Regions from separate parts of the Solibacillus kalamii genome, predicted to be linked through region 2. Evidence: riboswitches for the same ligand, from Rfam matches in the RefSeq annotation. Region 2 holds a riboswitch; each other region holds the start of a gene.
What was found. A riboswitch is a leader RNA that binds a small molecule or an ion and turns the genes downstream of it on or off. The one in region 2 is predicted to bind S-adenosylmethionine.
Positions count from the first base shown of each region.

Region 1: linked by a shared signal. The riboswitch ahead of CBM15_RS08700 (O-acetylhomoserine aminocarboxypropyltransferase/cysteine synthase family protein) and the one ahead of metA (homoserine O-acetyltransferase MetA) in region 2 are both predicted to bind S-adenosylmethionine.
Region 3: linked by a shared signal. The riboswitch ahead of CBM15_RS16870 (methionine ABC transporter ATP-binding protein) and the one ahead of metA (homoserine O-acetyltransferase MetA) in region 2 are both predicted to bind S-adenosylmethionine.
Region 4: linked by a shared signal. The riboswitch ahead of CBM15_RS18385 (bifunctional homocysteine S-methyltransferase/methylenetetrahydrofolate reductase) and the one ahead of metA (homoserine O-acetyltransferase MetA) in region 2 are both predicted to bind S-adenosylmethionine.

Region 1 is NZ_NHNT01000004.1:138,719-146,251, forward strand. It holds gene CBM15_RS08690 (hypothetical protein) at 1-677, shown strand, start outside; gene nfsA (oxygen-insensitive NADPH nitroreductase) at 920-1,654, opposite strand; SAM riboswitch class I at 1,912-2,026, shown strand; gene CBM15_RS08700 (O-acetylhomoserine aminocarboxypropyltransferase/cysteine synthase family protein) at 2,143-3,447, shown strand; gene CBM15_RS08705 (hypothetical protein) at 3,637-4,035, shown strand; gene CBM15_RS08710 (homoserine dehydrogenase) at 4,681-5,667, shown strand; gene CBM15_RS08715 (MerR family transcriptional regulator) at 5,721-5,951, opposite strand; gene CBM15_RS08720 (EamA family transporter) at 6,069-6,935, shown strand; gene CBM15_RS08725 (response regulator transcription factor) at 7,533-7,533, shown strand, end outside.
Region 2 is NZ_NHNT01000005.1:50,403-57,935, forward strand. It holds gene parE (DNA topoisomerase IV subunit B) at 1-473, opposite strand, end outside; gene plsY (glycerol-3-phosphate 1-O-acyltransferase PlsY) at 778-1,380, shown strand; gene CBM15_RS09260 (HesB/YadR/YfhF family protein) at 1,502-1,792, shown strand; gene CBM15_RS09265 (DUF6198 family protein) at 1,939-2,565, shown strand; gene CBM15_RS09270 (ABC transporter ATP-binding protein) at 2,688-3,458, shown strand; gene metA (homoserine O-acetyltransferase MetA) at 3,510-4,451, opposite strand; SAM riboswitch class I at 4,610-4,717, opposite strand; gene CBM15_RS09280 (hypothetical protein) at 4,790-5,533, opposite strand; gene CBM15_RS09285 (AAA domain-containing protein) at 5,549-7,533, opposite strand, start outside.
Region 3 is NZ_NHNT01000014.1:46,852-54,384, forward strand. It holds gene gltB (glutamate synthase large subunit) at 1-363, opposite strand, end outside; gene gltC (glutamate biosynthesis transcriptional regulator GltC) at 482-1,384, shown strand; gene CBM15_RS16860 (MetQ/NlpA family ABC transporter substrate-binding protein) at 1,508-2,314, opposite strand; gene CBM15_RS16865 (methionine ABC transporter permease) at 2,473-3,141, opposite strand; gene CBM15_RS16870 (methionine ABC transporter ATP-binding protein) at 3,134-4,162, opposite strand; SAM riboswitch class I at 4,308-4,410, opposite strand; gene CBM15_RS16875 (thioredoxin family protein) at 4,472-4,774, opposite strand; gene CBM15_RS16880 (toprim domain-containing protein) at 4,782-5,108, opposite strand; gene gcvH (glycine cleavage system protein GcvH) at 5,198-5,578, opposite strand; gene CBM15_RS16890 (arsenate reductase family protein) at 5,659-6,015, opposite strand; gene CBM15_RS16895 (acyl-CoA dehydrogenase family protein) at 6,339-7,533, opposite strand, start outside.
Region 4 is NZ_NHNT01000018.1:15,910-23,442, forward strand. It holds gene CBM15_RS18370 (tetratricopeptide repeat protein) at 1-787, shown strand, start outside; gene CBM15_RS18375 (chemotaxis protein) at 930-1,421, shown strand; gene hemG (protoporphyrinogen oxidase) at 1,570-2,955, shown strand; SAM riboswitch class I at 3,042-3,139, shown strand; gene CBM15_RS18385 (bifunctional homocysteine S-methyltransferase/methylenetetrahydrofolate reductase) at 3,242-5,086, shown strand; gene metH (methionine synthase) at 5,079-7,533, shown strand, end outside.

The sequences.
Region 1 (7,533 bases), on a different contig from region 2:
CGAGTGATGAAGGTACGGAAGCAAATGTAAGTCCGATCTTTATGGAAGATGGGGAAATGTATTATTTCACTGATTTTACAAGTCCGAAAGAGGGCGTTGACTCGATGCTTGGTTATGCATTAACACATGCACGTACCGGTGAAGCGACGTACTATACCGGAAATTTGGAAGAGTCTTATATGGATTCCCAAGGCGCTCTTGAAATTATCGAGAAAAAGTTCATCGAAAAAGAATGGGAAGGTGAAATGCCGATCCTTTACAACTTCTACGGTGAAGCGAGCTGGCTGTCAGCTGTACTCGATGCGAACGGATTCCTGCAAAATTACTTTATCGTGTCAGCAGCAAATCCTGAAATTTCGGCGTATGGTACAACACCAAATGAAGCGTTAAGACTTTATAAAACAGCGCTAAGCCGTGGCGGAAGTACGGTAGACGGTACTTCAAATGCCGAAGAAGCAAAGGCGACGGTAAAAGTCGTGCGTGTTTATAAAGAGCGTGTAGGTGATTTCACGATCGTATCATTCCTGGCAAATACAGGTGAAAACTTCATTGTTTCTACAGAAGTTGCACCGTTTGCAATTTACTTGCAAGAAGGCGATCAGGCGACCATTACGTATGCGAAAACAGGGGAAGATTTCCAGCCAGTAAAAGCATTGCAAATTGAAGGATTGAAATAAATAAAGAAATTTGGGCAGAAGTAGAAGTACCGCTGGATAAGAAGAAAACCCTTATTAAGAAACGGATACTTTGTAAAATTGATTGGAATGTAGGGCGACTCCGGCGGGAACAGCACGACGCCTGAGACTACAGGCTCAGGCCGTGCCCGCGGAAAGCGTCCCGGAATGGAAATCAATTTTTAACGCTCAGCAAAAAATGCTATTTTTCTCATAGAGAAAAATAGCATTTTTGGTTTATTAGCCTACTTCCAAGTGAAACCTTGTGAAGCGAGAAACTCTTTCATATGTGGACGATTTTGTTCTACTAAGTAATCAGCCATTTGCTTCGTCCATGTTGCCGTCTTTTGATTTGAAGATCGGCTGCTGTAATAGTCTTCCATAATCCCATCATACTCATCTAGAAGCGTATCGTATTTATCAACATCATAGCCATTTTCATGCAATACCGCAGCTACTGGTAAACGTGGTTTTGTTTCATTGCGTTTTGTCGGTGTACCAATCGTCATCGCAAATAGCGGGAAAACATATTCCGGTAAATTGAACAGCTCGCTAATTTCCTTAGGATTTGTACGGGCACCGCCAATATAGCAAATGCCATAACCCATTGATTCAGCTGCAATAACAAAGTTTTGGGCAAATAATGCAACGTCTGCTACACCTACAAGCACGTTTTCAGCCGTGTCAGCAGAAATATCGACTCCGTGTTTTTGACCAGCTACCTGCAAACGTTTGAAATCTACGCAAAACAAGAAAGAGGCACCAGCTGTTTTGAATTGGAATTCGTTTTTAGACAGTTCACCCAGCTTAGTTTTCTTTTCTTCATCCGTTACCCAGATAACACTGTATGCCTGCACAAAATGCGAGCTTGCCGCCATTTGTGCTGTTTCAATTAAATCGATGACAGTTTCTTTTGAAATTTCCTCACCTGTATATTTGCGAACAGATGTGTGACTGCGTAATAATTCTTTTGTATTCACGTGAACATCTCCCTTTTATGTAATAAAAAACTTGATTGTATATCCTTCAAGCTTATTTTAGTCAATATTTTAGTTGAAGTCGATTATAAGCGTCTATTCAATTCATAGGGAGGGGATTTTTGCATATCGTTAAATACAGATAAGAGTAATCAGAATAGAAATCAGAATAGAAATCAGAAAATTTTAATTTTTTGTGTTGACATATAGGATTAGTATGTTTTATACTGAGACTCAACGATGGAACACAAATCACATAACTCTTATCAAGAGCGGCGGAGGGAATAGGCCCTGAGATGCCCGGCAACCAGTAAGTGATGAACTGACTAAGGTGCTAAATCCTACAAAATGGACAATCATTTTGAAAGATAAGAGGAGGCAAACTTGCTCATGCGCAACCCTCTTCTTAACTGAAGAGGGTTTTTTTCATTTAAAAAATCCTCCTCAAAAACACCGATTTCACCATCGATTAAATTTTTGGGGGTATTAAAATGACAAATTTAAGACCAGAAACATTATTATTACACGGGGGTCAAAAGCCAGACCCGGAAACAGGAGCAATTGCAGTTCCGGTTTACCGTACAACGGCCTATGCATTTAATGACACAGCTCATGCGCAACGTCTATTTGCATTACAGGAAACAGGCAATATTTATTCAAGAATTATGAACCCGACAGTCGGGGCATTTGAGGAACGGGTTGCTTTATTAGAAGGGGGCACAGCTGCAGTAGGGCTTTCATCTGGCGCAGCAGCAGTAGCATTTTCTATTTTAAACGTAGCCGGTGCAGGGGATGAAATTGTTGCGGCAGGTTCACTTTACGGTGGGACTTATAATTTATTCGCGACAACATTGCCTCGTTACGGCATTACAGTAAAATTCGTAGATGAATCAAAGCCTGAAAATTTCCAAGCGGCAATCACTGATAAAACGAAGGCAATCTTTGCTGAAATTATCGGAAATCCAAGCTTGAAAGTACTGGATATTGAAGCGGTAGCAAACATCGCCCATGACAATGGTCTTCCTTTATTAATCGACAGCACATTTGCTTCCCCATATGGAAGTAATCCGATTGAATTCGGCGCGGATGTTGTCATTCATTCTGCAACAAAATGGATTGGCGGTCATGGAACGACGATTGGAGGAATTGTCGTTGATGCCGGGAAGTTTGACTGGACGCAAGGAAGACATCCAGGATTTACAGAACCGGATACTTCTTACCATGGTCTACGCTACGGAATTGACACAGCAGGCGCTGCATTTGCGACAAAGCTTCGTGTTCAACTATTGCGTGATTTTGGTCCAACATTATCTGCTGACGCGGCATTTAATTTCCTGCAAGGACTTGAAACGCTTCATTTGCGTATTGTCCGACACAATGAAAATACACAGAAAGTTGCCGAGTATTTAAGAAACCACCCATTTGTGGAGTACGTGAATTACAACGGCTTTGAAGATTTTGCGACACATGATTTAGCGAAAAAGTATTTGAAAAACGGATTCGGATCAATCATTACGTTCGGTATTAAAGGGGGACGTGAAGCTGGCCGCCAAGTAATCGATAACGTGGAATTGTTCTCACATGTAGCGAACGTTGGCGATGCCCGTTCATTAATTATTCATCCTGCGAGCACAACACACCAACAGTTATCTGCGGAAGAATTAAAAACTGCTGGCGTATCGGAAGAGCTCATTCGCTTATCGATCGGGTTAGAAGCAGCGGAAGATATTATCGCGGATTTAGAGCAGGCATTAGCGAAAGTTGCAGCGGAAGTTGGAGTAGAAACAAACGCATAATGCTTTAAAAAAAGCTTAGCTTTTCCCATTCGAAAAGCTAAGCAATTTTTAGAAAATTAATCCCTACTATTTTTATAAGTTTTATTGACAAATTAAATACCTAGTAATACAATTGGGATAATTATATTACCAACCAGAAAAATTTAAAGTGATGTTGCAGCATCATTGGAAGAAAAGGAGTTGTTCAACATGGGGAAAGTATACAGTGCACAAAACGTTGCAGCCTATATTATTTATGAACTAAATGACGTAAAGGAATTTGTGAATGCTTGTGCGATCCAGCAAATTTTGGCGGATGTGAATACGATGTGGCAGCATGTTTTCGGACACAGTGCTTTCTCAGAACAAGCTCACGATCTTGCCACAGCGGGTTATGTTGTAAAAGAAGTCGCCGAGGAATACAAAATTCATGGTACAGCCCATATTTTGTCACCAGCTAGAGAGTGGTTCTTAAAATATGGGGAATTTCAGTTAGTAGAGCGCCCATACGCGGTCCCTGACTTCTCGGCAAAAGAGGAAATCGTCATGACCAAGATTTTAACTGCCTATCGTTTACGGGCATATAATGATATAAACGAGGCAGTATAAAATAATTCCGGAACACTAGCGAGCCCCCTTGCTAGTGTTTTTTTTATTTGGTGATTTTTTCGTACGATGTATGGGGTTTATTAGAATTATGAAAACGGTTATTAGAAGAAGTTTTGGGGATATTAGAAGAAAAGTAGATGTTATTAGAATTTGGGTGAACTTGAAGGTTGGGTACGTATATTTTCCGGGCAAGAAACGGGTGCTGAAACCGGTGTTGGCGATTTATTAGAACAATGATGAGTGATATTAGAAGAAGTGTGAGCGATATTCGCAAATTGAGCGAGGATATTAGCAAATTGCGACCCCATTTTAGAACATTATCCGGTTATATTAGAAGATCGCAATTTTATTAGAACATTTCAAAATATATTAGACGAATTCCGAATATATTAGAAAATAACAAAACGCTCTCAACCGCTTAGCCCCAAACACAAGTAGTGACTGGAAATATTACCATCATAGTCTCCAAATTAGCTCTTAAAAAATAAAATTTGAATGAATATTGACCGTTTACAGTAAACAAATGTCCTTCTAGGCGAGATTATCCTTGTTTTCATGTATTATATAGGATAGAATTTTCTTTAAGATAAATTTTTCGAATTATTCGTTAATATATGCGTGTTAAGAATTTGGAGGAGAAAGGCAATGGCAACAATCAAGGCAGCGATCTTAGGATTTGGCACAGTAGGTCAGGGAATTTACCATATTTTAAATGAAAAGAGGCAGGAGCTTCGCGAAAAGCTGGGTGTTGAACTGGAGGTCGCGAAGATTTTAGTAACCGATGCAAGCCGTGAGCGTGTACCGGGCACAAAACATTTAATGACGGAATCAATGGATGACGTACTGGCGGAAAATAATCTGCAAGTTGTATTTGAAGCGATTGTAAATGAAGAGCCTGCATTCACTTACTTAAAACGTGCTGTTGAGGCAAAATGTCATGTCGTTACAGCGAATAAAGTAATGCTTGCAAAACGGGGCGAGGAGCTCGAAGCATTGGCGAAAGTAAATGGTGTATTCGTCGGCTTTGAGGCAACGGTAGCAGGTGGTGTGCCTATTATTAAAACAATGAAAAATATTCTTCTGGTCAACGAAGTAAGCTGCGTTCAAGGAATTTTAAATGGAACGACAAACTATATTTTAACAAAGATGCGTGCAGAGGGCTGGAGCTTTGAACAAGCATTAAGAGAAGCACAGCAATTAGGATATGCAGAAGCGGATCCATTTAACGATGTATCGGGTCAGGATGCATTTAAAAAGCTGATGATTTTATCGAGCCTTGCATTTGGGGAACAGCCAAATTGGGCAGATGTAGAAGTGATCGGAATTGATACAATTTCATCAGAACAAGTAGCGGAAGCAACAGCGCAAGGTCTTCGCTATCGTCATGTGGCGGAAGTGGAAAAACTCGAAGACGGTACAATTCATGCAAAAGTGGCACCACTATTAGTGAACAATGAACATCCGCTTTACCCTGTAGATGATGTGTTCAATGCGGTGACGATGGAGACAAACTATATCGGAACATTATCCGTAATTGGGCCTGGCGCCGGGATGTATCCGACAGCAAGTGTAATGGTAGAGGATTATGCTGAAATTATCGGGAAACGTGCAGGGTTTACAGTCACTATTTAATAAGAAGAGATTAAAAAGAAGCGAACTCGATGAACGAATTCGCTTCTTTTCTATTAGTCCTCATCTTTTATATCGACATCTTCGGGAATCGGAGTGTTTTTCCAAATTTCAATTTCTTCTTTAATTCGTTCGAGTTGCTGATGGTACGTATCAAATTGCGCACTATTAATTAAAAAGTGTTCACCATCATGCACTGCTTTAATGCGACCGGCATAAATGTACTGTAAAACCTGATGTTCAGGCATGCCTATATCTGCTGCAGTTTGTTCTACTGTTTTAAACATCATGATGCCTCCTTTTTAGTTTTAGTTAATCTTATTATAAATCGATTTTAACAAAACTTCATCTCGTATGGACTTCTAACGTATGATAGCATAATTAATAAAAATGGGGTGTAGGATGTGAATATTTTACCGTATGTGTTTGTGCTTTTGGCCGCCATGCTTTGGGGGACAGTCGGAACAACACAAACCTTTTTAACGCAAGGGATTTCTTCGTTTGCGGTAGCATGTGTAAGGTCGGGTATTGGCGGAGGCGTTTTACTTGTTGCAGTTTTGGCAATGCGGAAAATTTCCTTTCGTAATTGGTCATGGAAGTGGACCATTTTAGCGGCGATCGCCATTGCTCTATTCCAAAGTCTGTTTTTCACATCTGTCCGCTTTACAGGAGTTGCAGTAGGAACGGTCGTAACAATCGGCAGCGCGCCTGTATTTGCGGGATTCATCGAGTGGATCTTTTGGAAAGTACGGCCAACTCTCGTATGGGCAATTGCAACAGTGCTCGCCATCGTCGGCTGCCTGCTGTTATTTATGAATCAAGGTGAGACGGCAATCAACCCGCTTGGCATAGGGTTAGCATTGGCTGCAGGTTCCATGTTTGCCCTTTATACGAATGTGAGTAAGCAGTTGATGAAACGGGAAGAAACATTGCCTGCTGTTGCAATGACTTTTTCAATTTGCGCCTTGTTTTTATTGCCGTTCGCAGCAAAAGACGGTTTTGGCTGGCTGACAGAAGGCGTGAATATATGGCCGATTCTTTTTATGGCACTTGCTGCTACAAGTTTGGCATACATATTATTTTTAGGCGGCTTGAAGAAAATCAGTTCGTCGGCCGCGGTAACATTGAGCTTAGCCGAACCTTTAACAGCCGCATTACTCGGTGTGTTTTTAGTAGGGGAACATTTAACATTTGTTTCATGGATTGGTGTTAGTCTGTTATTAGGTGGAATAATTGTGTTAACATTCGGCACAAAGAAAGCTGCTTCATAGGAGGCAGTTTTTTTGCTTTGTTGTGAAAAAAATTACTGATGTGGCACTGTGGCTGAGTTTATTAGCCGATACTGTGTTGAAAGTAGAAAGTTCTGGCCCGAAAGTGGAACCATTTAAATGAAAAGTAGAATCTTTAGCGGTGAAAGTAGAACAAAACGCGTGAAAAGTAGAACCCGCTGTTTTATTAGCCGATACTGTGTTGAAAGTAGAAAGTTCTGGCCCGAAAGTGGAACTTTTTAAATGAAAAGTAGAATGTTTAGCGGTGAAAGTAGAACCGGCTATTTTTATTAGACAATACTTCCTCTAAAGTAAAATCTCATTTAATGTAAAATAAGAAATCTTAAGAATTTCTTCAGATTTACAGTAGTTAGATGTTAAGAAATGGGCTTTATTATAAACTTATAAGAAAAAGTTGGCTCTTCATTAAATAGTGGAGATGATAAGAAGGTTGATTGGAATGTAGGGGAGGCGACTCCAGCTGGAACAGCACGAGCGAGAGACTACAGGCTCGAGCCGTGCCCGCGGAAAGTGTCCGACCCGGAATGGAAATCAACCACTTGCTATGATGGAGAACAAGAAAGTTGTGAGGTGAGCAAGA
Region 2 (7,533 bases):
AGCGATGTCGCCGGTTTCCCGCCTTGCTCAAAGCGCTGGCGATAAATTTGGTTATCACGGTAAATCGTTACTTCCAAAAATGATGATAAGGCGTTTACAACAGATGAACCAACACCATGTAAACCACCACTTGTTTTATAGCCGCCTTGTCCAAACTTTCCGCCTGCATGAAGGACGGTGAAAATAATTTCCGGGGTTGGTTTACCCATTTTATGCATACCTGTTGGCATACCACGACCATGGTCACGCACGCTAATACTGTTATCTTCATGAATCTTCACGATGATATGATTTCCATATCCAGCAAGCGCTTCATCCACTGCATTGTCTACAATTTCATACACTAAGTGGTGAAGACCTCGACTATCTGTAGAACCAATATACATCCCTGGTCTTTTGCGTACGGCTTCTAAACCTTCTAATACTTGAATGGCATCTTCATTATACGAAATACCGGTTTGGTTTTTTACCAAATGTAATCCCCTCCAAAAATACAAACAAACGTTCTATTTACTACCTAATCGTACGCTCAAATATGCATGATGTCAATGTTGAAAGGTACTAATTTAGGCTTTGCAAAGATTAATTGTATCATCAAAAACGAACGTTTAAAAGCATATCCTTTAGTAGCAAACAATAAAATGTAACTTTTTCCCTGTTTTTTTACGATGGACGAAAAAATAATACCTCTTTCCTTCTATTAAAAAACATTGTAAAATATTCGATACATACTATTAGTACCAAGTAGTAATTCTGAATTCGAAAGGAGCACAACACTTGATCAACGCGTTAATTATTATTTGTGCTTATTTAATCGGTTCCATTCCATCAGCTTTGTGGATTGGCAAGATTTTTTACAAAACGGACATTCGACAACAAGGCAGCGGCAATCTAGGAACGACCAATACATTTAGGGTATTAGGTAAAAAACCGGGTATTGCCGTACTGCTTATTGATATATTAAAAGGAACGGCTGCGGTATTGTTACCGTTATTGCCGTTTTTTGCAGACAGCACTGTCCACCCGCTATTCTTGGGTGTGATTGCAGCAGCAGGCCATATGTTTCCGATTTTCGCAAGCTTCCGTGGAGGGAAAGCGGTTGCTACAAGCGGCGGTGTTATTTTAGGCTATAATTTACCGTTATTTTTAATTTTAATCATCGTATTTGTCATCGCCTTAAAGTTAACTAAGATGGTGAGCTTGTCATCTATGATTGTATCCGCTGCGGCCGTTATTTATGTAATTGTTCATTGGATGCTGACAGGTGAATATGCATTACTCATTTTAGTTGTCGTTTTGGCAGGCTTTATTTTTTACCGTCACCGTGAAAATATTAAGCGGATTAAAGCCGGTACTGAACCGAAAATTAAAGGATTTTAAACTGTAGACTGAAGGGGTTTCCTTTCAGTCTTTTTTTGTCTGGACACATCTTTTGAAATTCAGAACGCGAGCTTTGTAAGTTTTTTTTATTTACTGCATAATGACAGTAGAGGTGAAATATATGGAAATCAAACTATCAGAAAAAGCACTCAATTGGTTTAAACAAGAGATGGAAGTAGAAAAAGGCGATTTTATTCGCTTTTATGCACGATATGGAGGTTCTTCACCTTTTCATGAAGGTTTTTCGTTAGGGATGACCCGGGAGCAGCCGCATGAAATAGGTGTTGAAACAGTTGTTGAAGGCATTCATTATTATATCGAAAAATCCGATGAATGGTTTTTTAATGAACATCATTTAGTTGTAGATGTCGACAATTCGTCCGATGAATTGCGCTATTCATATGAAAATTAAATGCCCATATTCCCTATTCTAATCGGGTCTATTTTCAGCTCAAAAAGTTCAAATGTTTCGAATTTATTGTAAATCCATTTTTGCCGATTCAATCGTTATAATGAGTAAGGATTATATCGAGGATTGATGAGGGATTACATGTGAAAGTGAAACAGGAATTTTATTGGCGCTGCGTATTTTTTATTGCAGGCATCATTGTTTTATCATTAGGCGTCGCATTGACGATCAAAGGACAAATACTAGGAGTTGGGTCATGGGATGTCCTTCATATCGGACTACAAAAAAACTTGGGCTTGACGGTCGGTATGTGGTCCATTATTTTAGGCTTGCTTATTCTGGCTGTTGATACGTTTTTCACAAAAAGATTGCCAAAAGCCGGGACTTATTTGGACATGTTCCTGACAGGGATTTTTATTGATATATTTTTAATCGTTTTACCGGATGCAAATACACTATTAGAACAAACATTGGCGTTTGTTGTTGGCGTTGTTCTGCTGGGCTTTGGCTGCGGGATGTATATGGTTGCAAATCTCGGTGTAGGGCCTCGTGATACGTTAATGCTGCTGTTGGTGCATCGCCTCGGCTGGAGTGTCAACCGCGCACGTACAACGATGGAAGTAACGGTTGCTGTATTAGGTTTTGTATTGGGCGGACCTGTTGGAATCGGTACCGTATTTATGGCATTCGGCTTAGGACCTGTCGTACAATGGGCATTAAAATGGAACGGAAAGCTGTTCCACCGCGCAGCAGGTGTCGAAAGTGTTGTTATATAAATAATAGGAGAGCAAGCATTCTACGTTTGCTTTCTTTTTTTCTCTCGAATTGTTACAATTTTCAAAAAATACTTCCGTTCAATTGGAAAAGAGTGCATAGTAGTAAGTGGAGGTGTTTTTAAATGATACATATTGAAAATATCCATTTATATCGCAATGATAAAAAGATTTTAAATGATTTAAGCTGGCATGTACAAAAGGGGCAGCATTGGGCGATTTTAGGGTTAAACGGATCCGGTAAAACAACCTTGCTAAAAGTAATTAACGGCTATATTTGGCCAAATGAAGGAAAAGTCCAGGTGCTTGGTGAAACCTACGGCAAGACGTATATACCGAAGCTTCGAAAGCGGATCGGCTGGGTGAGCAATGCGATGATCGATAACTTCAATTGGCAGGATAATGCGATTGAAATCGTGCTCAGCGGGAAGTTCGGTGCCCTTCGTCTATTCAACGATGTGACAGAAGAAGAAATTGATCATGCCGTTTCTATTATGAAACATTTTCACTGTGACCATTTAGCAAATAAATCATTTGAGCATTTGTCACAAGGTGAACGGCAGCGTGTTCAAATCGCAAGGGCCATTATGGCGGATCCAGAAATTTTAATTCTGGATGAGCCGTGCGGGGGCCTGGACCTGATTGAACGGGAAAACTTGCTGCAAACGATTGAGCAGATTGCAGAAGCGGAAAACGCCCCTACCCTCATTTATGTTACACACCATGTAGAAGAAATTCTCCCTTGTTTTAGCCATGTGCTTCTGATGAAAGACGGAAAAAATGTGGAAGCCAGTGCACGGGAAGTTGTTTTAACGGACGAATTGTTAAGCGATTTCTTCGGGCGGGAAATCAGTTTGCAGATCGAACGCGAACGTGCCTGGGTTGCAATTAAATAAAATTGAACCAGCAGGAGTCCACCTCCTGCTGGTTCAATTCATTTACACAAATTAAATATGATATTCAATATTTTCATCAACGTAATGCCATTCATACGGTGTTTCTTGGTATACGTAATAGTTCAGCCAGTTGTAGAACAACAGATGCGAATGGGCACGCCAAACATTTTTCGGTCTTTGTAGCGGGTCGTTATTCGGGAAATAGTTGACCGGCATTTCCGTATTGTCCGGGTCCTTTTCTCTATCGCGGAAGTACTCATCGGATAGTGTCGTTGCATCATATTCCAGATGCCCGGTAATCATAATATGTTTATTGTTTTTCGATTGAACAATAAACACCCCTGCGTCATCCGAATAGCTTAGTAGACGCAAGTCAGGATGTGCCCGCACTTCATCAATCGAAACCGACGTATGACGTGAATGCGGTGCCACATATTCATCGCTGAAGCCCCGCACTAAATCTACTGTTAAATCCGTAATCACATGGGAATAGACACCGGAGCATTTTTTCGGCAATTCGAACTTTCCAATACCAAAATGGTGGTACAGGGCAGCTTGGGCGCCCCAACATATATACATGATCGAAGTGACATGTTCATTTGCCCAATCCATAACATGCGTGATTTCATTCCAGTAGCCTACCTCTTCAAAATCCATTTTCTCTACTGGCGCACCGGTAATGATCAGTCCATCAAAACGACGGTGCTTTACTTGGTCGAATGTTCGGTAAAATGTATCTAAATGTGATTTGGAAACATTTTTTGATTCGTATGTAGCCGTGTTTAAAAATGTCACATCTACCTGTAACGGTGTATTCCCGAGTAAACGCAGCAATTGCAGCTCGGTTTTTTCTTTTTCAGGCATTAAATTAAACACTAAAATATTTAACGGTCGAATTTGTTGCGTTTTCGCACGGTCTTCCTCCATAACGAAAATCTTCTCTTTTCTAAGCAGCTCTCCCGCCGGTAAATGTTTCGGGATATTAATCGGCATTCCACTTTCCCCCTCATAAACTTTTTCAACAATCTTTTAATAATCTTGTGGTTTTCAGGCAATGCATTGTTTTACGATTGAAACAAACTGTTTCAGAACAATATAAAAAGCCCCTCTCATTCCAGCAAAAACAGAAATGAGAGGGGCCTTTTTACCCGTTCTTATCTGCCAAGGTTCACACCTTGCTGGAAGTAGCACCTTTCTAGTTGAACTAGAGGTTGCTGAAGCATCATAAGGCCAAGTCCCTCCGCTTCTCTTGATAAGACTATTAAATTGTCATTAGTGTATCATGTGCTTTATAATTTTGCAATAATTCTAAAAATATTATTTCACGCTTACTACAGCTGTTCTTTTTCTATATTGAATAACATTGTCTCCAGCTGTTCATCCCATACACGTGTTAATGTATTGTATACCCGCACAAAATGTCTGTTTTCCTTTTGATCGAAAAGCAAAAAACATAGGACCGGTATATCATTAATCTGGATCGATTCCGTCGAAACAACACTTGTAATATAATGCGGTACTTCATCTTCCGCAACCGGTTGTTCGGATAGTTGCTGCTGAATGAATTCAATCAGCACCGCTTCTTCAATTGCTTCGATTTCTTCCGTTTCGATTGTCGGGAAAGGCTCCGGAAACTCCTCCAAATCCGCAAATTCCTCCAGATCACCATCCAGTGGCTGCTCATGGATCGGGCTGTATTGAATAAAATAACTTGTTTCTTCAAGCTCCTCTTCAAAAATGCCCGATTCCAGCTGTGCCTTACCCTTAGCGGTAAGTGCAAATTCCTGTTCCTTCACAATCATACCCAGTCGTAACATTTTATTCGTCAAATCATGAATAAATAACGGTTCCACTAACAAAATTTCGGCTAATAACTCTACATTTTTCAGCTTTGCCTTCTCAAATGAAATGAGCATCATCTTCATTAAAATATCCATCGCATTGCGCATCACCGGATGATATTTTACTTCCAATGTGTGAATCGGAATGGCATATTGCATTTGCTTTTTTATTTCAATGGACGGGTTTTGGATGAGTTCTTTCTGCAGCTGTAAAACTGTATTTTGTAAATCCATTCAATCCCCCTGTTTCTACACAGCATAATAGCCGTCTTGCTCTTTTACTGTCGTTAATACATGGGCATACATATCCCGTGTTTTCGCGCTTTTAGGACGCTTTGTGAACATTTCAGTACTGCCGATCATGATCAGCAGTTCCCTTGCGCGGGATAATGCAACATTAAGGCGGCGGTAATCTTTCGCAAACCCGATTTCTCCGCGCTCATTGTCATGGTTCCGCACCATGCTGACGATAATCACATCCATCTCCATCCCTTGGAATTTATCGACTGATCCTGTACGGATGTGTAAATGCGGTACACTGATTTCCTGTTCGATCAAACGGTTGATGCGTTTTACTTGCTCAGCGTAGAAAGAAATAACGCCAACCGATTTTAATGCGTCCTGCGGAATCAATCCTTGTGCTTTCGCTTGTTCTGTCGCTGCATTCAATTCAAGCAGCTGCTGTTTAATTTGTTCCAGCTCAGCCAAATTGAATAGACTCGAACCTTCCTTCATACGCTCTTCAAAATACGGCTTATCATTCGGAATATCGAGCCATAGTAAATGGTGTTTCCGCGTAATTTTGGATGTTTCAAGGAAATGGTCACGTACAGCATCCGAATCCTCTAACCCGCATTGCAGCTGTTCGGATTCATTTTCGTAAAACGGCGTGATAGTTGACATAATATTTTTATGCATACGATATTGAAGTGCGAGCATTGTTTTGTTTTGTGACGGCAGATTGTTATAAAGACGCTCGAACAACGATTCTTCCAGTAACTTTTCAAGCTCCCGTTTTTCTTCAAATGTTGTACTTTCCTTCACAACTTGCTCCAATGTCTCTTCAAACGTCGCATCCCCGACAAGTGGCGGCAGCTGGTGATGATCCCCAACTAAAATGATTTTGGCACCTTTTAGCATCGGCAGTAACAGTTCAGGTGGTGTTGCTTTCGAAACTTCGTCAATAATGACAACATCAAATGTCGGGTAGTTGTCCATAAACTCTTTATTCGCTGAAGCAACACATGTTGTTCCGATGACATTCGCGTGTTTCACATACAGTTTGCGGATTTCCTCCAAGTCATGGGCATTGGCATTTTTCAATAAGCCGTGCCATTCGTTTTGAAGTTCCGCTGTTACCGGAAGCAAACTAATTTTCACTTCTAGCGTCTCAATCTTCTCTGTGAGCTGTTCGATCTTTTCGTTTACTTCGATGATCGCTAGCTCAGGGTTCTGCTTTGTCAGCTGCTCCAGTTCTGTCCGGCGTTTTTCAAGCTGGATGCCTTCACTGTTGATGCCTTTAAAGCGCACTGTTAACTGTTCGACAGTCTCCGTACCGTGGGCAATCTGTTCATTTAAAACTGCCAGCTCCTCCGCTTTTTTGTTCAGTTGAAGCTCCACTTTTTCCCGGTTTTGGCGCTGTGTTTCGGTTTTCATCTGCTCGAGTTCATTTGTTGCGAGCAGTTCTTCCAGCTCATCCGTTGTATGGGTTAGCGTTATCGATGGATCGATTTTTTCGTTGACCGCATCCATTTGGGATTTTACCGCTGTTGCCTCTTCTTCCAATTGCTGAAGATGCTGTGCCTTCACATCATTTTGCTCTTTAAACTGAAGAATGATTTCTTCTTTCAGCTTTTCGAAAATGAGCACCGTTTCACGGATTGCATCCATATATTTATTGTTCAGCTGCTCGATATATTGCATGCGTAAATGAATGCCCTGAATGGAGCGGGTTCCGTTTTGGGCATTTACTCGACGGTCCCGGAAAGCGATGCTAAGCTTCGTCAAAAACTCCTGAATCTCTTCAAGCGTATAGTGATGGCCCATATCCAGCCTGTCCGGTATTACATGGATGTCTAATGACGTTTCACTGTAATGCAACGCCTTTTCAAGACGTTCCTTCACATCTTTAATCGGCTTATACTGCTCCATTTGCGGCTGAATTCGTTCAAGCGCCGTGAGTAACCGGTCCATTGCATAGTTTCGGCGAATATTGTATTCATTCATGAAATCTT
Region 3 (7,533 bases), on a different contig from region 2:
CTGATTTTCCTGTCCAATTAATTCATTCATCTTTTCTTCAATTTTTTGGCGTTCGTTTTCATTTTCCGTAAAAAAAATTTGTCCTACACCATATTCACCCATTTCAGGTAAATTAAGTTCCGCGCAGTTTTGTTGAAAGAAAGCATGCGGGATTTGAACTAACAGCCCTGCTCCATCACCTGTCTTGCCATCTCCGCCACGTCCAGCACGGTGTTCTAAACGACATAACATTTCTAGCCCTTTTTTTACAATCTGATGTGAAGGTATTCCTTTTATATTTGCATACATGCCAATTCCGCATGCGTCATGTTCAAATTCAGGATTATATAACCCTTGCGCTTCTGGTAACTGATGAAAACTCATATCCATTCCCCCTCATTCTTTCAATACCGTATTTACATTTTAAAGTTTTCGAAATAATATAAACAATATATAGTTTGGATATAAACAATCTACTTTTTAGATGAATGGGGTGGAAATAGTGGAATTAAGACAGTTACGTTACTTTGTAGAGGTGGCAGAACGCGAGCATATTTCTGAAGCTGCGGAGCATTTACACGTTGCCCAGTCTGCGATCAGCAGACAAATTGCCAACTTGGAAGAAGAACTTGGAACACCGCTTTTTGAACGAATCGGGCGTAACGTAAAGTTGACGCCAGTCGGGAAGATTTTTTTGGAACATTGTATTACCGCACTCAAGGGAATTGATTTTGCTGCAAAGCAGGTAGAAGAATATTTAGACCCGGCAAAAGGTACAATTAAAATAGGTTTCCCTACAAGTTTGGCAAGCTATGTATTGCCGACCGTCATTTCTGCATTTAAAAAAGAATACCCGGAAATTTCTTTCCATCTACGCCAAGGGTCCTATAAATATTTGATCGATGCGGTCAAAAATCGCGAGCTGAATTTAGCTTTGCTTGGACCATTACCACCAAAAGACGAAGCAATCAATACAACCGTGCTGTTCAGCGAAAACATCCATGCTTTGTTGCCCGCAACACACCCACTAGCGAAAAAAGAATCGATTAACCTTGTTGATTTGCGTCATGATCAATTTGTACTCTTTCCTGAAGGTTATATTTTAAACAAAGTTGCCGTTGATGCGTGCCGCTCTGTAGGCTTTATGCCGAATATCACTACCGAGGGAGAAGATATGGATGCATTAAAAGGGCTTGTGGCTGCAGGAATAGGTGTGACACTTTTACCGGAAAGTTCACTCTATGATTCAACACCGCGCATGACCGTCAAAGTGCCGATCACCATACCTAATATAAGACGTACAGTCGGCATTATTGCACCAACATCAAGAGATCTTGCCCCATCCGAACAAGTATTTGTCGACTTTATATCAACTTTTTATTCACGATTAACACGATTCCAATAAAAGGCTTGGATAGAAGTAGAAGTTTCATTAGATATGGAGAAATCCCATTCTAGAATAGATAATTTTATGAAACGAAAAAAACCATTTTCTCCTAATTAGAGAAAATGGTTTCTTGGATTATTTTTATTCGCCTGAAACTGGTACTACAGAGCCGCCCCACTCTTCAACGATAAAGTCTTGAACTTCTTTCGAGCGTAATGCATCTACTAATGCTTTAATTTCTTTTGAATCTTCATCGCCAGATTTTACTGCAATGATATTTACATAAGGTGATTCACTAGACTCGATTGCGATTGAATCTTCCAATGGGTTAATGCCGTTATCGATTGCGAAGTTTGAGTTGATCAATACCGCATCCCCTTCTTCATTTTCGTACATTTGCACTAATAATTCAGCTGCAGTGTTTGCATCGAATTCGAAGTTTTTCGGATTATCTACGATGTCTTTTATTTCTGCTTTTGTTTTATCAATACCTTCTGCTAATGTAATTAAACCTTGCGCTTCAAGTAATGAAAGCATACGTCCATGGTCTGCCACTGAGTTAGAAAGTAAAATCGTTGCCCCTTCAGGAAGTTCTTCTAAAGATGAATATTTTTTTGAGTAAATACCGATTGGCTCGATGTGAATACCGCCAGCATTTGCAAAGTCATAATCGAAATCTGCTTTTTGTGCTTCGAAGTATGGAATGTGCTGGAAGTAGTTCGCATCTAGATCACCGTTATCTAAATCTTGGTTTGGAAGTACATAATCTGTATAAGTTTCGATTTCAAGCTCAATACCTTGTTCCTCTAAAATCGGTTTAACTTTTTCAAGGATAACTGCGTGTGGTGTATTCGATGCACCAACTACTAATTTTTCATCTTCTCCTCCACATGCTGCTAATGCAAGTACTGAAGCTCCTAAAATAACGCTTGATAATAACTTTTTCATTTGTTTTACCTACCCTTTTTTATTAGTTTGTTTTCGGTCCATCGAAACTTTTTCTATATTCTGATTATTTTTCGGATAGACGCGCACTTTTATAAAAGTTTGCGTCCATATCGTTTCGATGCACCAATATTTATAATTACGGCCTTAGAAGCCACTAACTATCGTTTATCCACTCTTGCTGTGATGAAATCCCCAATATATTGGATGATGAATACGACAACTAAAATCAATACAGTTGCCATTAAAGTCACATCTGTTCGGTTACGCTGGAAACCATCAAGGAATGCCAGGTTTCCTAAACCACCCGCACCAATGATGCCGGCCATTGCTGTATACCCTACTAAAGCGACAGCTGTAACAGTAATACCTGAAATTAATGCCGGTAAGCTTTCCGGAATCAGCACTTTCCAAATAATCGTAGAAGTTTTCGCTCCCATTGAGCGAGCCGCTTCTATAACACCTTTATCAATCTCTCTTAATGCAATTAACACCATGCGCGCATAAAACGGTGCTGCACCGATAATAAGCGCAGGTAATGCTGCATTGGCACCTCGGATTGTTCCAAGTAAAAACTTCGTAAATGGAATTAATAAAATGATCAAGACGATAAATGGGATCGAGCGGAAAATATTCACGAGTGACCCTGTCAAAAAGTGGACAATTTTATTTGCCCATAATTGATTGTCACTCGTTAAAAATAAGACAATACCAATTAGAAGTCCTAGTATAAATGTGATGACTGTCGCAACAGCCGTCATATAAATTGTTTCATATGTTGCTTCGAGCATTTTACCCCAATCTACGTTCGGAAATAATTGATTAAACATGCTCAATCACCTCCGCCTGAATTTCTTGCTTCGCTAAAAAGCTTAATGCTTCCCCGACTGCTTTTGGCTCGCCATCGATATGAATAAACAATGTACCAAACGAACCGCCCGTTGTATTTGAGATTTTGCCATGCACTATATTTACAACTACGTCAAATTGCTTAATCATTTGTGAGATGACAGGCTGTTCTGTCGTTGCCGCTGCAAATGTTAATTTAGCGATTTTGCCTTCTGGATAATTGGCTAAAATCTGTTCCAGTGATGCTTGCGTTTCCTGTGTTTCACCAGAAGCTTGCGACACGAAGTTTTTCGTAATTGGTGCTTGCGGATGTTGGAACACTTGTAATACATCTCCCTGTTCCACTACTTTTCCGGCTTCCATAACAGCTACTCTATTACAGATTTTACGGATAACATGCATTTCATGTGTAATGAGTACAATTGTAAGTCCGATGTTTTTATTAATATCAAGCAGCAATTCCAAAATTGAATCCGTTGTTTCAGGATCAAGTGCTGAAGTCGCTTCATCACATAAAAGCACTTCCGGATTGTTTGCCAACGCACGGGCAATGCCAACACGCTGCTTTTGACCGCCTGAAAGTTGAGAAGGATACGCTTTCCCTCTTCCTTTTAAACCAACAAGTTCAATTAGCTCTTCTACTCGTTTTTCACGATCAGCTTTTGAAACACCTGCTATTTCAAGTGGAAATGCGATGTTTTCTTCAACGGTACGTGACCAAAGTAAATTGAAGTGCTGGAAAATCATACTTATTTTTTGACGTGCTTCTCGTAATTTAGCCCCGGAAGCTTTTGCAATATCCTGACCACCTACAATGACAGAACCTGTCGTTGGCTTTTCCAAACCGTTCAATAGGCGAATCATTGTACTTTTACCGGCACCACTGTAGCCGATAATACCGTATATTTCTCCTTTGTTAATCGATAGGCTTACATTATCAACTGCCGTAAGCTTACCATTTTTCGTGTTATACACTTTTGTAATATTTTGTATATCAATCATCGGTTGTACTCCTTCTAAATTGAAATAACCTTCCTGCTATTTCAAAATCATGTTCTTTTTTCATCCAAAACATCCGCTGAATGAAAAAAACCTTTCTACCAAGACAAGTAGAAAGGTTTCACATACATTTATACGGTAAACCGTTCTCTCATCTTTCAAAGTTTACACTTTGTGTGAATTGGCACCTTTGCGTAATCGCTGGTTGCCGGGCTTCATAGGGCACTTCCCTCCACCTCTCTTTATAAGAGCAACGTTATTAAGTTTTATTATTATGAATGTTACTTTATCACGACAAAGTGACTACGTCAATTACTTTTTTAATATTTCATACAAAAACGGTACGGATTTAAATGCATAAATTTTATTCGTTAGTTCCCCGTTATCTGAAACGATTAAACAAGGTACACTTTCAATTTTCAGTTCATAAGGCAAATCCCCTAAATAATTGATATTTGCCATACCAAGCGGGAGATCTGGTAGTAATTTCTCAATTACTTCCAACATTTTTTCCGATACTTCACATGTGCCGCACATAGGCGTATATAGGAAAAATGCTGTCTGATCATATTGTTGCACGTTTTGTTCCCATTGCTGTTTCGTCCATTGTTCCATTATACTGTCATCCTTCTTTTACTAAAAATTTTGCTCGTAGTAAAATATCCCTTAAGATTTTAGTAGGTGTTTTTTCTACTTCAATGTATTCGTGAGGTATGATTAGCTGTTGTGCTTCAGGATATGCACGGTTCATCAGTTTACGTAATTTTTCACCGTTTTTATCTGCATCAAACATAGTGATAATTTCATCTTGCTCATAATCTTCCAATAAATCAATCAAATTCACTTCGCTTATTGTGCCATTTGTACAAATAATTGTCACGTCCTCTGCTAAAATCGGGATTAATCTCAACTTATCGGCACGTCCTTCCACAACAAGGCATTTTCCCATACGTACACGCTTCCTTTCAAAGTCACCTTTATGTATAGAATAACAAAAAAACACTAAAACCTTACTATAGAAGGCTTTAGTGTTTCATATTATTGTTCGATTAATGCAGTGTAAGCATCTGCGTCTAATAATTCTTCAACTTCCGCTTCACTTGTTAACTCAACAGTAACCATCCATGCATTACCGTATGGAGATTCATTAACGTATTCTGGGTTGTCCAGTAATTCTTCGTTGATTGCAACTACTTTACCAGAAAGTGGTGCATATAGTTCAGAAACTGTTTTTACAGACTCTACACTACCGAATGGCTGATCCTTTGAAATCTCATCGCCTACTTCAGGTAATTCTACGAATACGATATCACCTAATTCAGATTGTGCGAAATCCGTAATACCGATTGTTGCTTTACCGTCTTCAATTTTAACCCACTCATGCTCTTTTGAATAACGTAATTCTTTTGGTGTGCTCATTCGAAAACCTCCATGTTATATGTAGTACATTCAAGTTCATTTTGCCATATTTCGTTCGGAAATACAATGTGAATAACTGTTTATTTCCAAGTTTCTAAGAAGTCAGACTCCTTAAATCCTAAAGTTAATTTTTTACCATCTGTTACGATCGGTCGCTTAATTAACATACCATCTGATGCCAATAGCTCTAATTGCTCATCCTCGGACATTGTCGCTAATTTATCTTTTAGACCCAATTCACGATATTTCATACCAGATGTATTGAAGAATTTCTTTAACGGCACTCCACTTGCTTCATAAATAGCTTTAATCTCCTCTTTAGATGGTGTCTGTTCTACGATATGAATATTTTCATAGTCCACACCTTGCTCATCTAGCCACTTTTGTGCTTTTTTACACGTTGTACATTTTGGATATTGAATGAATTTTACTGTCATGTAAGTACTCCTTTTGCCCTGGATTTTCCTATATTGTAACGGATATAGAAGGACAAATCAAAAATGTGTTCGTATTAATGGCGTTTTTATGGATATGGGTTTTATTAGAAGATTTGTGATGATATTAGAACATGCTGGTCGTATTTTAGAAGAATGGTTTCGCTTATTTGAAACTTTGGCGGTCATATTAGAAGAAAGGAAACTTATATTAGAACTTCCGAGATATATTAGATCATGTAAAAATATATTAGAACATTTTACGTTTTATTAGAACAGCATAGAAAAATCGGGTGCAGTGTCATGCACCCGATTATAGTATTTTATTAAACTACATACTTTTCTGCTTCGATTAATTTCACTGAAGCTTCACGTTTTTTCGGAATTAAGTTGTAAGGGTTGTTGCGCGTTAATTTACGTAAAGCCGATAAAATCATTCGTGCATCGTCACCTTCAACAGAAGCGATCAATGTTTCTTTTGCTTCTTTTTCGATTTCTGCGAATGCTTCCTGACAGAAAATTTGAGTGTAAAGGATTTTTTGCGCTGCTTTTTCTTCTCCGTCACGCTCGATCGCTTTTTGTGTACGGATTACTGCAGATTCCATTGCGTATAATTGGTTTGCAATGTTTGCGATGTTTACTAACAGCTCCTGCTCAGCATCCAGTTTTGCACCGTAGCGCTGTGCTGCTGCACCTGCTGCAAGGACTGCGATTTTCTTCGCATTTTTCACTAAATATTTCTCTTGCTCTAAGGCACCTTGGCCGATTTCTTCAGGCATAAGCATTAGTAACTCATTTTGCAGTTCTTGTGCCACTTGTAATAGTGGTAATTCACCTTTTAATGCTTTTTTCATAAATGTGCCCGGTACGATCATACGGTTAATTTCGTTTGTACCTTCGAAAATACGGTTAATACGAGAGTCACGGTAAATGCGTTCCACTTCGTACTCAGCCATAAAGCCGTAACCACCGTGTAACTGAACCGCTTCATCCGCTACGAAATCCAGTGTTTCAGAACCGAATACTTTTGCGATTGAGCACTCAATAGCATACTCAGCGATTGCTGCTGCGATTGATTTGCCGTCTTTTTGCTCTTCATCGGATAACTGGCTTAAACGGTCTTCGAAGTAGCCAACTGTACGATAGTTTAAAGACTCAGATGCATAAATGTGAGAAGCCATTGATGCGATCTTTTCTTTCGTTAAGTTGAAATCCGATAATTTCGTTTTGAATTGTTGGCGTTGGTTTGTATAAGCAACCGCTAATTCAAATGCACGTTTTGATGCACCTACAGTACCTACTCCTAATTTATAACGCCCGATATTTAAAATGTTGAACGCGATAATATGACCGCGGCCTACCTCACCTAATAAGTTTTCTACAGGTACTTCTGCATCTTCTAAAATTAATGTACGAGTAGAAGATGATTTAATCCCCATTTTCTTCTCTTCCGGACCTACAGAAACTCCTGGGAATGAACGTTCAACGATGAATGCAGTAAATTTATCGCCATCGATTTTT
Region 4 (7,533 bases), on a different contig from region 2:
AAAGTGGCTTGAGCAATTTATCTCAGCATGTAATGGAGACGAACAGGCGATGGTTAATACTGCCTTATTATATAAAGAGTATGGTCAATATGACGAAATGTACGGATTGCTGTGTAAGGCGAGTGAGCGGCAGAACAGAGAAGCTATGTATGAACTGGGAAACTGCTATTTTGAGGAGCTTGGTGAAAAAGGGAGTGAGCAGCAGGCATTTTTACTTTATAAAAGTGCTGCACATTTAGGCCACCCTGATGCAATGAATAATTTAGCAGATATGTATTTGAACGGTGAGGGAACAGCAGTCGACGAGCAACAAGCGCTCAGCTGGTTTAAGATGGCTGCGCAATTCGGTATTGCTGAAGCAATGTTTACACTCGGGATCATGTATGAACAAGGATTGGGTACCGAATGTGATGAATCACAAGCCTTTACTTACTATTCCCGCAGTGCAGAAAAGCAAGATGAAGAGGCAATGTACCGAATGGGTATGATTTATTTTTCAGGAGAGCTCGGTCAACAGCAAGATAATGAAAAAGCGTTGGAATGGTTTTTAAAAGCGAGCGGACAGTTTCATGTTGATGCAACATTTAATATCGGCTACTGCTATGAAAATGGTCATGGGGTAGCACGAAATAATGAAAAAGCAATCCATTACTATAAAAAAGCAAGCTTGCTGGGAGACATGGAAGCAACAAAAAAAGTAGTAAGCTACTACGAACAGAGGGATATAGCAGAAGCTGCCAAGTGGCGGGAAAAGCTAAAAGTTCTAAATAACGATATATATGAATAATAATGTAATAGATACTAAAAAGTTTTGATTTTCTATTTCCTTGTCATAAATTAGACCTATTTCATTGATAAATATAGGTTTAATTTTAATGAAAAATAGGAAATATATTATAAGGGGAAAGTATTAAGAAGGGGGAATTTTTATGTATATGTTTGCAGTCCAACAATTCTCTTCTGATCATAATGAGGATAGTATTCAAAAACTACAACAAATGCTATTAGAACAGCGGGAGAATCTGACGACGCTATGTACGATTGTCGAATATTTAAAAAGCTATATCCAAACTGGATTAGACCATAAAGATGTTATTAAATACAAACAAAAAATTCAAATGATGACTGATAAACAAAACAAACGTTACGATCAAATTGATGAGCTTATCAATACGAATATTTTGGAATTGAAAAAAGGTAAAACAACAGACAATACCGCACTTGTATATGGAAAAGAAGTTCGGAAAATTGAATCTGGTGTTCGTACTTTAAAGCTATTTGCCAGCGACGCTGTAAATATGCTAGATCTTAACAAACATTTAGAAAACCGCAGCAGTGAACGTATACGTTATTTTGATAAACGTTCAACATCTTTGGAAGCAGAAATAATTTCCCTGACAAAGCAACTTTCTTATAAGTAAAATAGAGGCCATCCTACCTGGGAATATGTCCGAGGTAGGGTGGCTTTTCTTATGAGGTTCTGAAAATTGTAATACCCAGCTGACCATATTCCGTATGAAAAAGTTTATACTATAAGAAGAGAAGCGAACGAAATAGGAGAGAATGGATATGAAAACAGTAGTAGTTGTAGGTGGAGGGATTACCGGGCTATGTACAATGCATTATCTGAAAAATAAAATGCATGAGCAAAACGTGGAAGCGCGGTTAATACTGATTGAAAAGAACGCATATTTAGGCGGAAAAATTCATTCCGAATACGATAAAGGATTTATTATGGAAACAGGGGCTGATTCAATTGTAGCACGCCATCCAGGGGTATTGGAGCTTATTAAGGAGCTTAATTTTGAATCAGAGCTTGTCTATAACGAAACAGGTATTTCCTACATTCATACGAATAACGAGCTGCATGCTATTCCGGCGGGTTCGACATTCGGTATTCCGATGAGTGTAGAATCGCTCATGTCGAGTACGTTAATTTCCGAAGAAGGAAAGAAAAGGGCCCTTCAGGATTTAGAAATCCCGAATACTAAATTTACTAAAGAAAGCTCTATCGGTACGTTTTTAGAGTATTTTTTAGGTGAAGAAATTGTTCGAAAGCAAATTGCCCCAGTATTGGCAGGAGTTTATTCAGGCGATTTATATCAATTAAGCCTGGCATCTACATTGCCGTATTTAGTGGATTATAAAAACAACTACGGATCGATTATTAAAGGCTTCGAGGCACATCGCGAGCAATTCGAAAAAGCTGCGAATAAGAAGTTTATTTCTTTCCGTCCGGGTTTATCAGCATTAATCAATCGTTTAGAAGAACAGCTGCCGGAAGTTGAATTCATGAAAAATACAGTAACAAAGCAAGTTCTAAAAAAAGGTGACCAGTATGAAGTCGTGCTGGAAGATGAAACAATATTGGCAGATATTGTTGTACTGGCCGTTCCAAATGAGACGGTACGTCATGTAATACAGGATGATTCATTAGAGGAACAGCTGAAAAAGTTCACGACGGCATCTACTTTAACGATGTATGTTGGCTTTGAAGTACCGGACGATATATTACCGGCTGATGGTACCGGCTTTATCGTTTCGCATAATAGTGATTTAGTTTGTAATGCATCGACATGGACGAGCCGTAAATGGAAGCATACGTCAGCAGAAGGCAATTTACTCGTTCGCCTGTTTTATAAAGATATTAATCTGCACTATGAAGAGTTGGCAGCCATGTCAGATGAAGAACTGACAAAAGTTGCATTGGAAGACATTCGTCTCAGCTTAGGTGTTGAAGCGGATCCAACTGTCATTAATGTAACAAAGTGGATTGACCAAATGCCGCGCTATGATTTGGCGCATAATGAAGCCTTATCAAAAGTTATACAGCAACTGGCAACGGATTACCCGAATGTTCTATTAGCGGGATGTGCCTATTTCGGAGTAGGAATCGGTGCTTGTATTCAGAACGGCAAAAAAACAGCTGAACACATTATTAGTCGAATTATGTAAAGAAATACTTCATTCAGCTAAAGGGTATTGACGGACGTATTAGATAACGTTATGATTCATTTAAATATTTCAAAAATTCATATTATTTCTTATCAAGAGAAGTCGAGGGACTGGCCCGATGAAACTTCAGCAACCAACATTAAGTCAGGTGCTAAATCCAGTGGCGAATGCCAGAAGATGAGAAGGGATTAAGTCGATAACTACTATGCCTTCTTTTCTTTAATGAAAGAAGGCTTTTTTGTATCTTTAAAATACTGAAAATACTGTAAATGATGGAGTGAAGGCAATGGGTTTACTTGAAGAATTACAAACACGGGTTTTAACAGCCGACGGAGCAATCGGGACACTTCTTTATTCATATGGGTTGGATTATTGCCATGAAGAAATGAATATTGCCCGTCCTGATATTATAGAGAAAATTCATAGTGAATATATTGCGGCAGGTGCAGATATTATTCAGACCAATACATATGGAGCTAACCGCATTAAGCTTGCACGTTATGGTTATGAAAATCGTGTGAAGGAGTTTAATGAAGCGGCGTTAAAGATCGCAAAGCGGGCAGCTTCCCTGGATGGGCAATATGTTCTGGCAACGATTGGTGGTATTCGGGGAATTCGTAAAAGTGATGCAACATTAGATGAAATTTTAGCTGCGTTCCAAGAACAGGCGGAAGTATTACTAGCAGGTGAACCGGATGGATTTTTATTGGAAACGTATTACGATTTTGAAGAATTATCGCATTGTGTCCATCTATTACGTTCGATGACCGATTTGCCGATCATTGCTCAAGTGACGATGCAGGAACCGGGTGTCCTTCAAAATTTAATGACGTTAAATGAAGCGTTTCAAGACTTGGAAAGGTTAGGTGCAGATATTGTTGGGAGTAACTGCCGATTAGGTCCTTTCCATACAATTCAGGCATTTGAAGGGGTTAATTTACCGAATAAAGCTTTTTTATCAGCTTATCCGAATGCATCATTATTAGACATTGAAGATGGTCGAGTAGTTTATGAGTCGGAAACCGATTATTTCGCACGTGCAGCAGTTGAACTCGTAAACCAAGGTGTCCGTTTAATTGGCGGATGCTGCGGGACGACACCGAAGCATATTGCAGCCGTAAAAAAACGTTTGGCGAATATGCAGCCAATTGAAACAAAAGAAGAAAAACACAGGTCTACACAATTTGTCCGAATTCCGGAGCCGCGTAAACAGGAGCCGCTCCACGAAAAAGCAAAACGTGAACGTTCAGTTATAGTGGAACTGGATACGCCACGTCATCTGGAAATTGACGGATTTGTAGAAGGGGCAAAACAGTTATCTAAAGCAGGAGCCGATGTCATTATGATGGCAGATAACTCACTTGCTTCACCGCGCATCAGTAATATCGCGATGGCTGCGATTTTAAAAGAGCACGGAATTCGTTCATTGCCGCATTTAACGTGCCGTGACCGAAATTTAATTGGGCTTCAGTCACATTTAATGGGACTTGATGCACTGGAACTTCATGATATTCTTGTCGTGACAGGAGACCCGACAAAAGTAGGGGATTTCCCGGGGGCGACGAGCGTATATGATGTTTCATCAATGGAACTGATCTCTCTAATTAAGCAGTTAAATAAAGGTGGTTCTTTTACTGGGAAATCGCTGCGTAAACAGGCAAATTTCTCGGTAGCCGCTGCCTTTAATCCGAATGTTCGTGTATTGGACCGTGCTGTAGCCCGTTTAGAAAAGAAAATCGAGCATGGAGCAGATTACTTTATTTCACAGCCGGTTTATACGAAAGAAAAGATTATCGAAATCTATGAGGCGACGAAGCATTTGGAAACACCGATTTATATCGGGATTATGCCACTAACATCTTCACGCAGCGCGGAATTTTTACATCATGAAGTACCGGGCATTAAACTGTCCGATGAAGTACTTGCAAGGATGGCTGCCTGTGGGGATGACAAGGAAGCATCGACAGCAGAAGGAATCGCGATTGCTAAAGAGCTGCTCGATACAGCATGTGAATACTTTAATGGTATTTATTTAATTACACCGTTTTTACGCTATGATATGACGCTGGAATTAATGGACTATGTAAAACAATATGATGTGGAAAGTAAAGGAGTTCAGTCGAATGTATAATCACCCGATTCATGAGCAATTACAAAAAAGAATACTTATCATCGATGGTGCCATGGGGACGATGCTTCAGGCAGAAAACCTAACATATGAAGATTTTGGCGGAGAAGACTTAGACGGTTGTAATGAAAACCTGGTGCTGACAAGACCTGATGTGTTGAGTAAAATTCATCGTGCCTATTTAGCTGCAGGCGCTGATATTATTTGTACAAATACGTTTGGCGGTACACCACTCGTACTGGATGAGTATGACTTAGGGGACAAGGCAGTTGAAATAAATAAGCGAGCGGTTGAAATTGCACTAGAGGCAGCAAAAGAATTTTCGACACCGGAATGGCCGCGATTTGTTGCAGGTGCAATCGGACCTACGACAAAAACATTGTCGGTAACAGGCGGTATTACATTTGAAGAGTTGGAAGAAAACTTTTATATACAGGCAAAAGCGCTAATCGAAGCTGGGACGGATTTGATCTTAATGGAAACTTCTCAGGATATGCTTAATGTTAAAGCAGGGACGATTGCGATTCACCGTGCATTCGAAGAGCTTGGCAAAGAGCTGCCTGTCATGATTTCAGGGACAATAGAGCCAATGGGAACAACGCTTGCCGGGCAATCAATCGAAGCATTTTATATTTCTATTGAGCATATTAAGCCGTTGTCTGTCGGATTAAACTGTGCAACAGGTCCGGAATTTATGACTGATCATATCCGCTCGTTGGCAGAGCTTTCAAATGGTTATATTAGCTGTTATCCGAATGCCGGTTTACCGGACGAGGAAGGCTGCTATCATGAAACACCGGAGTCATTATCAAAAAAACTGCAAGGCTTTGCTGAAAAAGGCTGGTTGAACATCGTCGGCGGCTGCTGTGGTACAACGCCTGCACATATCGCAGCAATCCGCGAAGCTGTGGATGGCTATAAACCACGCGAGCCGAAAGATGTAACGCACGGACATGTCGTATCAGGTATCGAGCCATTGCAATACGATGAATCGATGCGTCCATTATTTATCGGAGAGCGTACGAATGTAATCGGATCCCGTAAATTCAAAAACCTGATTGTTGACGGAAAGTTTGAAGAAGCAGCAGAAATTGCACGTGCACAAGTAAAAAATGGGGCACATGTCATCGATATTTGTTTAGCGAACCCTGACCGTGATGAAGTAGAAGATATGAAAAACTTCATGCAGGAAGTTGTAAAAAAAGTAAAAGTGCCGCTTGTAATTGATTCTACAGATGAAAAAGTAATGGAAGTAGCACTTAAGTTTTCGCAAGGGAAGGCCATTATTAACTCGATTAACTTGGAAGATGGGGAAGAGCGTTTCGATGCCGTTATGCCACTTGTGAAAAAATATGGGGCTTCACTTGTTGTCGGTACGATTGATGAAACTGGAATGGCTATTACACGTGAGCAAAAGCTTGAAGTAGCGAAGCGTTCTTATCAGCTCTTAACAGAAAAATGGGGCATGTCGGCAGAAGACATTATCTTTGACCCGTTAATGTTCCCGGTAGGTACAGGTGATGAACAATATATCGGTGCCGCTGAAGAAACAATCGAAGGAATTCGCCTCATTAAAGAACATTTACCTGGCTGCTTAACAGTGCTCGGTGTAAGTAATGTTTCGTTCGGCTTACCGCCAGTTGGACGTGAAGTATTAAATGCGGTGTATTTATATCACTGTACACAAGCAGGCCTGGACTATGCGATCGTAAATACTGAAAAACTGGAGCGCTATGCATCGATTCCTGAAGAAGAAATCAAGCTGGCGAACGATTTAATCTTCAATACAAATGATGAAACACTCGCTGTATTTACTGACTTTTACCGTGATAAAAAGAAAGATGCAGTCGTAAAAGAATTACCGGCGACAGTGGAAGAACGTCTTGCGTATTACATATTGGAAGGTACGAAGGAAGGGTTAATTGAAGATTTAAATGCAGCACTCGAAAAGTTCGATACACCGCTTGATATTATTAATGGACCATTAATGGCAGGGATGGCGGAAGTCGGCAAGCTGTTTAACGAAAACCAGTTGATTGTAGCGGAAGTGCTACAAAGTGCCGGTGTCATGAAAGCAGCGGTCGCTCATCTAGAGCAGTTTATGGAGAAGGGCGATACGAGTGCCAATAAAGGGACAATGGTTTTGGCGACAGTAAAAGGCGATGTTCATGATATCGGGAAAAACCTGGTCGACATTATTTTAAGCAATAACGGCTATCGTGTTGTAGATTTAGGGATTAAAGTAACACCTGCACAGCTGATTGAAACGATTCGAAGAGAAAAACCCGACTTTATTGGATTGTCAGGTTTACTTGTAAAATCGGCTCAGCAAATGGTCATTACGGCACAAGACTTTAAAGAAGCCGGTATTGATATTCCGATATTAGTAGGAGGCGCGGCATTGTCACGTCGCTTTACTGAGACGAAAATTGCCGATCAGTATGATGGAC